3 regions of the Paenarthrobacter nicotinovorans genome follow, and region 1 is predicted to be linked to each of the others. Evidence: riboswitches for the same ligand, from Rfam matches in the RefSeq annotation. Region 1 holds a riboswitch; each other region holds the start of a gene.
The links. A riboswitch is a leader RNA that binds a small molecule or an ion and turns the genes downstream of it on or off. The one in region 1 is predicted to bind cyclic di-AMP.

Region 1 (3,268 bases):
GCCCATGGCGTCGAAGAAGATGCTCAGCAGGATCACGAATGCCAGCAGCGCCGCGGCGATGAAGCCGAGGTGTTCGAAGGCCCCGAAGGGGTTGGCCTTGCCGATCAGGGAGAGGTCCGGAGCGCCCCACTCCGACAAAGTGGGGGCCACCAGGGACCAGCCACGGGGGTTGACGTTCTTGCCATCGAAGCTGGGGCCGATGTGGAGCGTGAATTCGAGGATCGCAGCCAGAGCGGTGGAGACCACGATGCCGATCAGGATGGCGCCTCGGACCTTGCGGACCACCAGGGCGATGGTCAGGATCAGACCGACGGCAAACACCAAAGTGGGCCAGCCCATGAGCTTCCCGTCAACACCGAGTCCCAGCGGAACCGTCGTGCCCGCAGCGTCCGGGATGCGCCGGACGAAACCGGCGTTCACCAGGCCGATCAGGGCAATGAACAAGCCGATGCCCACCACGATCGCCGTCTTCAACGCCTCCGGCACAGCCTTGAAAACCGCGGTGCGGAAGCCGGTGAGCACCAGGATGAGCATCGTGACGCCGGAGAGGACAACAAGGCCCATCATGTCGGGCCACGTCAGCTGCGGGTGCGAGGCCACGGTAACCGCGACGAACGCATTCACGCCCAGCCCGGTGGCCACAGCGAAGGGGTGCTTGGCCCAGGCGCCCATGAGGATGGTCAGGATGCCGGCGACGAACGCCGTGGTGGCTGCGACCGCGGTGAAGCCCAGGGAAGCTCCGCTGGAGTCTGCCCCCGAGAGGATCAGCGGGTTCAGCACAACGATGTAGCTCATGGCGAAGAATGTCGCGAAGCCGCCACGGATTTCCCGTGAGTACGTGGAGCCACGTTCGGAAATCTTGAAATAGCGGTCCACTGCAGAACCTTGTTTAAGCATGAAGGTCTCCGGGTATTGGGGGGAGTGTGCTCTCAAATCCTATGCCGTTGAATGTGGGAGCTTCGGACCATTCCCCTAGTCTGTAAGGAAGCCAACACTAGGAGAAACCGCCCCATGCGTACCATCCGCCCGCTTCTGGCCGCCGTCGTCGCCGCCCTTGCCCTCGCGTCTGCCCTGCTGTTTTCCGCGGCTCCGGCGTCCGCGCACGACGTCGCGGAATCCACAGCGCCGGCGAACGGTGCAACCGTGGCTGAAGTGCCGGCGTCGGTCTCCATTACGTTCAACAACCGGCCGCTGGCCATCGGATCGGGCGTCTCCGTAACCTCAGGCGGCGAGAACTGGGCAGACGGGCCGGTCGAGATCATCGACAGCCAGGCCGTGCAGAAGCTCCGGGCCGGCGCGCCGGCGGGGGAGTACACGGTGGTGTGGCGCGTTGTCAGCTCCGATTCGCACCCCATTGAGGGCACCTTCAAGTTCACGGCCACAGCGGGAAGCACGACGGCGGCAAGCGGCTCGGCGGCACCTTCGGCGTCCGCTTCGGCCACCTCGGGAACGGTGCCGTCCGCGGGTACGGCGCCTCCGGGAACAGCCAGCAGTTCGCCCGCGGCAGATGCGTCCCAGCCATTCCCCTGGAGCATTGTTGTCATTGCGGTTGTTGCGGTTGCGCTCGTGATCTTCCTCGCCGTTACAGCCCGCAGGAAACTTGCCGGATCGGACGACGAAAACCGCCCGGAAGCCGCAGAATAGCGGGCTTTTCTACGTAGCTGCGAATATCTCGGTTCGGTTACCGCGACACGCCAAAGCCGCAGTCCTCGTTACTTAAATGTGACTTCGACGGGATCATCGCGTACGGTAGTACCTGTGCCTGTTCCACGTAGCGGGCACTTCCGGCCTGATTGCCTAGCTCTGCCGCAGTCCGGAATCCGTTCGCAGACAAACCTACGGCAGAGACGGGGAACCCATTTTGGGCCGCTTTCGAGCGTGCCTTGGGGTGAAGTCACGAAGCTTCCGCTGAACAGCGGGGGATAGTGGCCGGGTGACTCCCATCCGAATCCGACAGCTAACCTCGCAGGCATCGGGAGAGGCTCTTTCATGTCTTCACGCATTCTTCGCGGCCGTCGTAAGGCGGACAGCGTACGTCCTAATCCGTTCATCTCCATCTCCAAGGCAGTTGCGAGCAACGCTTCCGGCGCTGGCCGCCAGGCAGCTGTTATCGCAGCAGCTTCCGGACTCGTTCTGACCGGCTCTGTCGCTGCACACGCTGCAGAGGCTCCGGTCCAGCGCGATGCCAGCCCCGCCACGGTCGCCGAGACCGCTTCCGAGGCCCCCACCAAGGTTGTTACCGCTCTTTCTACGGCTACCATCAACTTCGAGCGTCCGGCTGTTGCTTCCGTTGCAGCTCCGGTCATCGAAAAGCCGGCTCCTGTAGTTGAAGCCCCCGCTGCCAAGCCGGCTGCCGTTACCGCTGCCGCAGCTGCGGCTCCCGTAGCTGCCCAGGCTGCAGTTGCAGCTCCGGCCGCTGTTGCACCTGCTGCTGCTCCTGTAGCTGCTGCTCCCGCTGCCGGCGGCGTCAACGCTGCCATGGTTGCCTCGGCTTACGCCCAGATCGGCATCATGCAGGACTGCACCGCCATGGTTGAGCGGGCCCTCGGTTCCGCCGGCATTCCGGTTGGCGACCTCGCCCCCATGCAGTTCATGAACTACGGCAAGGTTGTCAGCGACCCGCAGCCGGGCGACATGATCGTCCAGTCCGGCCACGTCGCCATCTACATCGGCAACGGCCAGGCAATCAGCGGTGGAATCAACGGCAATCAGACGGGCATCCACCCGATCAGCTGGTTGACCGCTACTGGTCCCATCACGTACGTACGCGCTGGCGCATAAGCCTCACGCTTCAACGCAAAGGCCGGTGTCTCCGAAGATCATCTTCGAGGACACCGGCCTTTGGCGTTTAAACTTCGTGTTGCGGCTGCCGTGAATGATGCCGGCTAGGCGATGGCGATACCCGGGCCGCCCGGGAGCGCCACTTTGGTGGAGATTGCCTGGCCCACTGCCTTGGCTTGCCGCAGGACTTCCTTGGGGCTGGGCGTAATGAGCTCGCCCACGCCCACCAGGTGCATTCCCACTGCCCGCATCGCGGAGACCAGGTTCTGCCCGACGGCGATTCCAAGTTCGGCCAGCATGCGGCGCAGCTGGCTCTGGGCGCAGCGTGTGACCACAATATGGTCTGCCAGGAGAACCCCGTTGGCGGTGTGGACTGCCCACTGTCGCGGGGCGGATTCGAGGGGGCCAGAGGCATGGAGACCGCTCCGGGTCATGCTTGCGGCGAGCCCGTACCCGATGTGCTGGGTTGGGTCCGCGCCCAGGAAAT
Region 2 (3,268 bases), 340 kb from region 1:
TGGTATCGCTGGGTGGCCTGGTGGTGATCGGCCTGGTTGGCACGGTGATTATCCGGCGAACCATGCGGCCGCTTGAGCAGCTCTCCGAAGTCGCCACCAAGGTTTCACGCCTCCCTCTCGACGCCGGCGAGGTGGCACTTGCGGTGCGGGTCCCGGCGTCGGCCTCCCATCCCGGCACTGAAGTAGGGAGCGTCGGCTACGCCCTGAATCAGATGCTGAACAACGTATCCAGCGCGCTGGAGGCCCGGCAGGAAAGCGAAACCAAGGTGCGGCAGTTCGTCGCCGACGCCTCGCATGAACTGCGTACGCCGCTGACCGCCATCCGCGGCTACACCGAGTTGCTGCGGATGACCGAAAACTTCACGGACGACGGCAGGAAGTCGCTGGCCAGGGTCCAAAGCCAGTCCGAGCGCATGACCACGCTGGTGGAGGACCTCCTGTTGCTTGCACGGCTGGATGAAGGCCAACCGGTCAAGGTCACCGATGTGGACCTGACCCAGCTTGTGGTTGAGACAGTGAGCGACGAGAAGGTCATGGCCCCGGACCACATTTGGCAGCTCTCGTTGCCCGATGAACCCATCACCGTCCGCGGCGATGCCACGCAGCTCCACCAGGTGCTGGCCAATCTGCTCTCGAACGCCAGGAAGCACACAGATCCCGGAACTACGGTTGTCACCGGCGTGATGCTCTCGGCCGACGGCAGTGCAGTGGTGACCGTGACGGACAACGGGCCCGGCATTCCGGACGATTTCCAAGGCCGGATCTTCTCCCGCTTTGCCCGGGCCGACGCAGCGCGGTCGGGGTCTGAAGGGACGTCGGGGCTGGGCCTGTCGATCGTGGAATCCATAGTTGAAGCGCATGGTGGAAGCGTCGAAGTGACCTCCCGTCCGGGTCGTACGGAGTTCGCCGTGAGGCTTCCAACCGTGAGCGGCGGACAACTGTAACGATCCCGGCAAGGCGACTCACCGTCGTCGTGATCTCTGTTACCTAAATGTGACTTCAGCAGAAACCTCCTGTACCGTCGAAAGGGTGGGTCGCCCCAACTGGCCCACATCCGGGATGCGCCGAGCTCTGCCACTTCCCGGAGTCCGTACTTTCTCCGAGGCAGAGACGGGGGACCCAGAGTCTCCGGGCCCAGGCATTTATTGCCGGCCCTTGGGGTGAAGCCGCAGCGTGATGCGCGGCCGGATGACCTCATCCGAACCCGACAGCTAACTCCGCAGGCGCTGAGAGGTAATCACACATGTCTGAATTCAACGATCAGACGCGCCCTTCCGCGCGTCACCGCGACCATAACGACAACCCGTCGACCAAGTCGCAGTCAGTCCTCAAGAAGGCAGCCCGTGACGGCAAGTCCGGTGCACGCATGTCCGTAGTAGCCGGCGTTATCGCCGCTGCACTGGGCGTTGCATCGCTCGGAACCGCCGCCAACGCAGCTCTTACTCTCCCTGAGGCAAGCCGCGTGGCCGAAGCCCGGACCGCCGCCGAGGCCAGCAACAACAAGGCCGCTGAGGAAGCCGCAGCAGCCAAGAAGGCCGCAGCTGAGAAGGCTGCCGCCGACAAGGCCGCAGCTGACAAAGCCGCCGCCGACAAGGCCGCAGCTGACAAAGCCGCCGCCGATAAAGCCGCTGCAGATCAGGCGGCCGCCGCGCAAGCAGCAGCCGACCAGGCCGCCGCAGAAAAGGCTGCCGCAGAAAAGGCCGCCGCTGACGCTGCCGCAAAGCAGGCAGCCGACGCCGCTGCTGCCGCCGCCGCAGAAGCCGCAGCCGCCGCAGCTGCTCCCAAGGCTGTGGATGACCCCGCTGCTGCCAAGGCCTACGCCGCCAGCATTCTGGGCAGCTACGGCTGGAGCGCCGCCGAAATGACGGCACTGAACACGCTGTGGGAGAAGGAATCCAACTGGAAGACCACTGCCACCAACGCCTCCAGCGGCGCCTACGGCATTGTCCAGTCCCTTCCGGCCGGCAAGATGGCTTCTGCCGGCGCTGACTGGCAGACCAACTACCAGACCCAGATCAAGTGGGGCCTGAACTACATCAAGGAACGCTACGGATCCCCGTCAGCTGCCCTGGCCTTCCACTTGGCCAACAACTGGTACTAAGCCAAGCTGTTTGATTGCCGCCCCGGCTTCCGCCGTTTGCCTCAGTTCTTACTGGAGCGGATGGCGGGAACCGGGGCGGCTTCTTTCGTTTTCACAGGTGCTTGCCGGGGCTCACAGTAGTGTCACAGCTTCCGCCTAAAGGGTTCATAATCTGATCCTTCATTCTGGATCCATGACCATCACGGATCCAGGGACCGTAGTCCACCACCCGCAGGACCCGGGCGCGGGCGTCCCCGCCCGGGTTCCTGTCCTGGACCTCACCGTGCCCGTCTGCAACGAGGAAGCGCGGCTCGAGACGAACCTCCGCCGGTTGCACGGCCACCTCATGGAGTCACTGCCGCACGCGTTCCGGATCACTGTTGCCGACAACGCCAGTACGGACGGTACGCTTCGGGTAGCCGAGCGCCTGGCCCGGGAACTGCCCGAACTTCTCGTCGTCCGTTTCCAGGACAGAGGCCGTGGGAACGCGCTCCGCCAGGTCTGGCAAAACTCGCCGTCGCCCATTCTGGCCTACATGGAAGCCGAGCTGCCGGCGGACCTTTCCGCTTTGGCACCCTTGCTGGCCCCGCTGCTCTCCGGGCACTCGGATGTCGCTGTCGGCACCCGGCTGTCACCGGCCTCGCACACGAACCTGAGCCCGCAGCGGCAGATCATTTCCCGCAGCTACAACGCCCTGCTGCGGACCCTCATGGGCGCCCACGTCTCCGATGCCCAGTGCGCTTTCAAAGCCATCCGGGCCGACGCCGCACGCAAGCTCCTCCCCTACATCAAAGACGACCGCTGGTTCTTTGACACTGAACTCATGATCGACGCCGAGCTCTGCGGTTTGCGCGTCCACGAGGTCCCCGTGGACTGGACTGACGATCCCAACTCAAGCGTCGACGTCGTACGGACAGCCTTTGCCGATCTGCGCGGTATGGCGCGGTTGATGCGCGACCTCGCCCGGGGACGGGTCCCCGTCCGTGAGCTTAGGAGGGAGCTCGGTGCGGTGGCGGAAACGGGAAGCGGTATTCCCGGCAGAGTACTTCGCGCCCTGGGGTGGGCTGCGATCTTCGTCGTTGTGGTCCTGCTGACGTCCAATCCCCTCGGTTTATTGCCGGGCGCCCTGACCGCGCTGGTTCTGACGGGATCGGCCGCCCGGGTGGCCGCAGGGTTACGCGTCGTCCT
Region 3 (3,268 bases), 570 kb from region 1:
CACCCCAATTCTGCCTGACATGGCCCGCGCGCAGGAACCTGCCCCTGTCATAGTCCGCCACGTGGAACGCGGACGAACAAGATGCGACCGCAATGGGTCCGGAATTATCCGGAGTAATTCCAAATAAGCTAGGCTGGGGGTTGGCGTTCGAAGGGTGGCGGTGGCACCGCCCACCCCGGTATGGGACGCGGTACGGTGGAGATTACGCAAGAACTGCGTTCGAGGAGAGCTGAGCTGGATGACGGATCTGATCGATACCACTGAGATGTATCTTCGGACCATTTTGGAGCTTGAAGAAGAAAACATTGTGGCTCTCAGGGCCCGCATAGCCGAACGCCTGCGGCACTCCGGCCCCACGGTCTCCCAGACCATCGGCCGGATGGAGCGCGATGGCCTGGTGATTGTGTCCAACGACCGCCACCTGGAGCTGACCGAAGTCGGACGCAAGCGTGCCACCGAAGTCATGCGGAAGCACCGTCTGGCGGAGCGGCTCCTGGCCGATGTCATCGGACTCGACTGGGCGTACGTGCATGATGAAGCCTGCCGCTGGGAGCACGTGATGAGCGAGCGCGTGGAGCGCCGGCTCTATGAACTGCTTGAGCATCCCACCGAGTCACCTTACGGAAATCCGATTCCGGGACTGGAAGCACTGGGAGGCCTGGCCGGAACACAGTTCCCCCGGATCGACGTGAACCTCCTGCAGGCCATGGACGGCTACGCCTCCGACTCCCGGGTGGTTGTCACGCGGCTGGCCGAGCCCATCCAGGTGGAGCCGGAACTGCTCACCCAGTTGGATGAGGGTGGAATCCGGCCCGGGGCGCCGGTCTCCCTCGAGCGCGTGGGCGAGTACATCTCCGTCCGGGTGCCCGGCATCGAAGGAGCCTTGGAGCTCCCGCCTGAAGTTGCAGCGCACGTCTTCGTGTCCCTCAACTGACAGTCTTCCGGTCCGACAACCCTCCCGGCAGTGTCAAACCTCACTTTGAGGGGCTTTGGCGCGCGTGTGACCTGCGGTTTTTCGAAATTGATGATAAGGGCCCGCCGCCGCAGGCGTCTTTCTGTTGATAACGAATTTATTACCAAGGGCCTTAATCCCCTATAGTTATCTACTAGCGCTGATACCAAAGCGTTACCTGATCCGGAGCCGAGCTCTGCCAGCGGATCGGGTGAACCATCACCACTGGCAGAGGCGGGGGAACCACAAGCGGCTGTCTAAAGAAGCAGCCTTGGGGTGAAGTCCGCAGCAGAAGTGCCCATTGATGCAAGTCCCTCCTTGGATACCTGTGTGCCGTGAGCGCTTCGTGCGGACCGGGTCTTTGAACTCTCTGACCCGAATCCGACAGCTAACTTCGCAGGCTTTTCAGAGAGGAACAGAGTTTGACATCGCAGAACGTCAGGGGCCGCCGCCGTGCGTCCGGCCCCGCTACTGAGCTGCGGCCAGCCCGCGTCGTAACGGAGATCCGGCCCCGCGACACCGAACGCCAGGTGCGCCGCCGTAAGAGCCCGTTGCGCCAGGTTGCCGACTTCGCCGCAGCAAGTGGCGTCGGGCAGAAGGCCGGAGTTGCGCTTGCCGCCACCGGACTTGCCCTGACTGTCGGCCTGCCGGCCACCAGCCCCGTCATGGCCACCTCGGAATCGGGACAGTCCGAATCTGCCCTGGCCGTTGGCGGCACTGTGGGAAGCCAGCCCGAGGTTTCCGCGGCAGCATCAGCCAAAATCGACTTCAGCCGCGCAGCTGTAGCCACCGCTGCGGACCCTGACGGAAAACTGAAGCAACTGCTCAGCGCCCAGTCGGCCGGCAGCATCCAGCGTGCTTCTTCCGTGGGCACCCTGGGCAGCCCCCTCGACACGCTCACCACCGCTTCCCCCTTCGGTTACCGCGTCAGCCCCCTCACGGGCGGCACCGGCGACTTCCACCGCGGCCAGGACTTCGTGGCACAATGCGGAACTGCCGTGCATGCAGCTGCAGCAGGCAAAGTGACTTTTGCCGGGTGGCACGAGTACGGCGGAGGCAACCGTGTGGTTGTGGATCACGGCAACGGCCTGGAGACCACGTACAACCACCTGTCGTCCTTCAACGTCCAGGTGGGCCAGACGGTCAACCGCGGGGACACCGTAGCCCTGAGCGGCACCACAGGCGCCTCCACCGGCTGCCACCTCCACTTCGAAGTACAGGTCAACGGCGAGGTCGTTGACCCCATGGGCTGGCTCTAAGCCAGTTGATGGTGCTCTCTCGCATTGATGACAGGCCTCGTGACCTGAATGTGACATTCGCTTTCAATTGTTATAACCTTCAGAGCGCATCGGCTTTTTAGGGGGCCGGTGCACTTGAGTGGATTGCCTAGCTCTGCCACCACTCGAGGTCCGTTCGCAAAATCGTCTGGCAGGGGCGGGGGAACCACTTCTGGTCTTCGAATGAAGGCCTTGGGGTTAAGTCGCAAAGTTTCCCAGTGAAGCAGCGCGGCCGGATGACTCCCATCCGAATCCGACAGCTCACCTCGCAGGCATTGGGAGAGGCTACCTACGTGTCATCACGCACTACCCCTGCGCGCCATCGCGCTGAATCGGTTCGTTCGAACCCGTTGAACACTCTTTCGAAGGCTGTTTCCTCGAACGCCGGTACCGTTGGCCGCCAGGCCGCCGTGCTGGCAGCAGCCTCAGGCCTCGTCCTTACTGTCGGGTTGCCGGCTCACGCCGCTGACACCGACGTCTCCACCTCGGAAGTCTCCAGCACCCAGCAGCTGGCTGCCACCGCAGTGGTCACTGCAGAGCCAACAGCCACCGTCTCCTTCGAGAGCCCCGTCGTGGCCACCAAGGAAGCCCCCAAGGTTGTCCAGCGTGCGGCCCTGGTCACAGAGCGCACGGCGGATGAAGCCACTGCAGTCACTGCCCAGTCCTCCGAAGCCAAGGAGTCCGCCTCCAGCGCGGCAGCATCCGGGCTCGCAGCGATTGCCTACACAGGAATCGGCTCGCCTTACGTATGGGGCGGCACTACTCCGAGCGGCTGGGACTGCTCCGGCTTCACCCAGTGGGTCTACGCCCAGGCCGGCATCAGCATCCCCCGCGTCAACGCCTGGACGGCCATGAAGCCCACCAGCGCCCCCCAGCCCGGTGACCTGGTCATGCAGAACGGCGGTGCGCACGTAGGCATCTACGTCGGCAACGGCATGATGATCAGTGCTTTGAACCCGGGCCAGGGAACCCTGCTGCACTCCGTGGCCTCCACCGGCACGTCTTCGTTCTTCACCCTCCGCTAGAAACAACCCGATTC

Region 2: another riboswitch for cyclic di-AMP. It lies ahead of JMY29_RS03570 (aggregation-promoting factor C-terminal-like domain-containing protein); the one in region 1 lies ahead of JMY29_RS01940 (NlpC/P60 family protein).
Region 3: another riboswitch for cyclic di-AMP. It lies ahead of JMY29_RS04625 (M23 family metallopeptidase); the one in region 1 lies ahead of JMY29_RS01940 (NlpC/P60 family protein).

Annotation. Positions count from the first base shown of each region.
Region 1 is NZ_CP089293.1:385,776-389,043, forward strand. It holds gene JMY29_RS01930 (NCS2 family permease) at 1-897, opposite strand, end outside; gene JMY29_RS01935 (copper resistance CopC family protein) at 1,012-1,644, shown strand; cyclic di-AMP (ydaO/yuaA leader) riboswitch at 1,819-1,986, shown strand; gene JMY29_RS01940 (NlpC/P60 family protein) at 1,990-2,781, shown strand; gene JMY29_RS01945 (NAD(P)/FAD-dependent oxidoreductase) at 2,886-3,268, opposite strand, start outside.
Region 2 is NZ_CP089293.1:724,315-727,582, reverse strand. It holds gene JMY29_RS03575 (sensor histidine kinase) at 1-944, shown strand, start outside; cyclic di-AMP (ydaO/yuaA leader) riboswitch at 1,077-1,238, shown strand; gene JMY29_RS03570 (aggregation-promoting factor C-terminal-like domain-containing protein) at 1,244-2,101, shown strand; gene JMY29_RS03565 (glycosyltransferase) at 2,274-3,268, shown strand, end outside.
Region 3 is NZ_CP089293.1:957,358-960,625, forward strand. It holds gene JMY29_RS04620 (metal-dependent transcriptional regulator) at 239-934, shown strand; cyclic di-AMP (ydaO/yuaA leader) riboswitch at 1,130-1,370, shown strand; gene JMY29_RS04625 (M23 family metallopeptidase) at 1,375-2,211, shown strand; cyclic di-AMP (ydaO/yuaA leader) riboswitch at 2,357-2,518, shown strand; gene JMY29_RS04630 (C40 family peptidase) at 2,523-3,254, shown strand.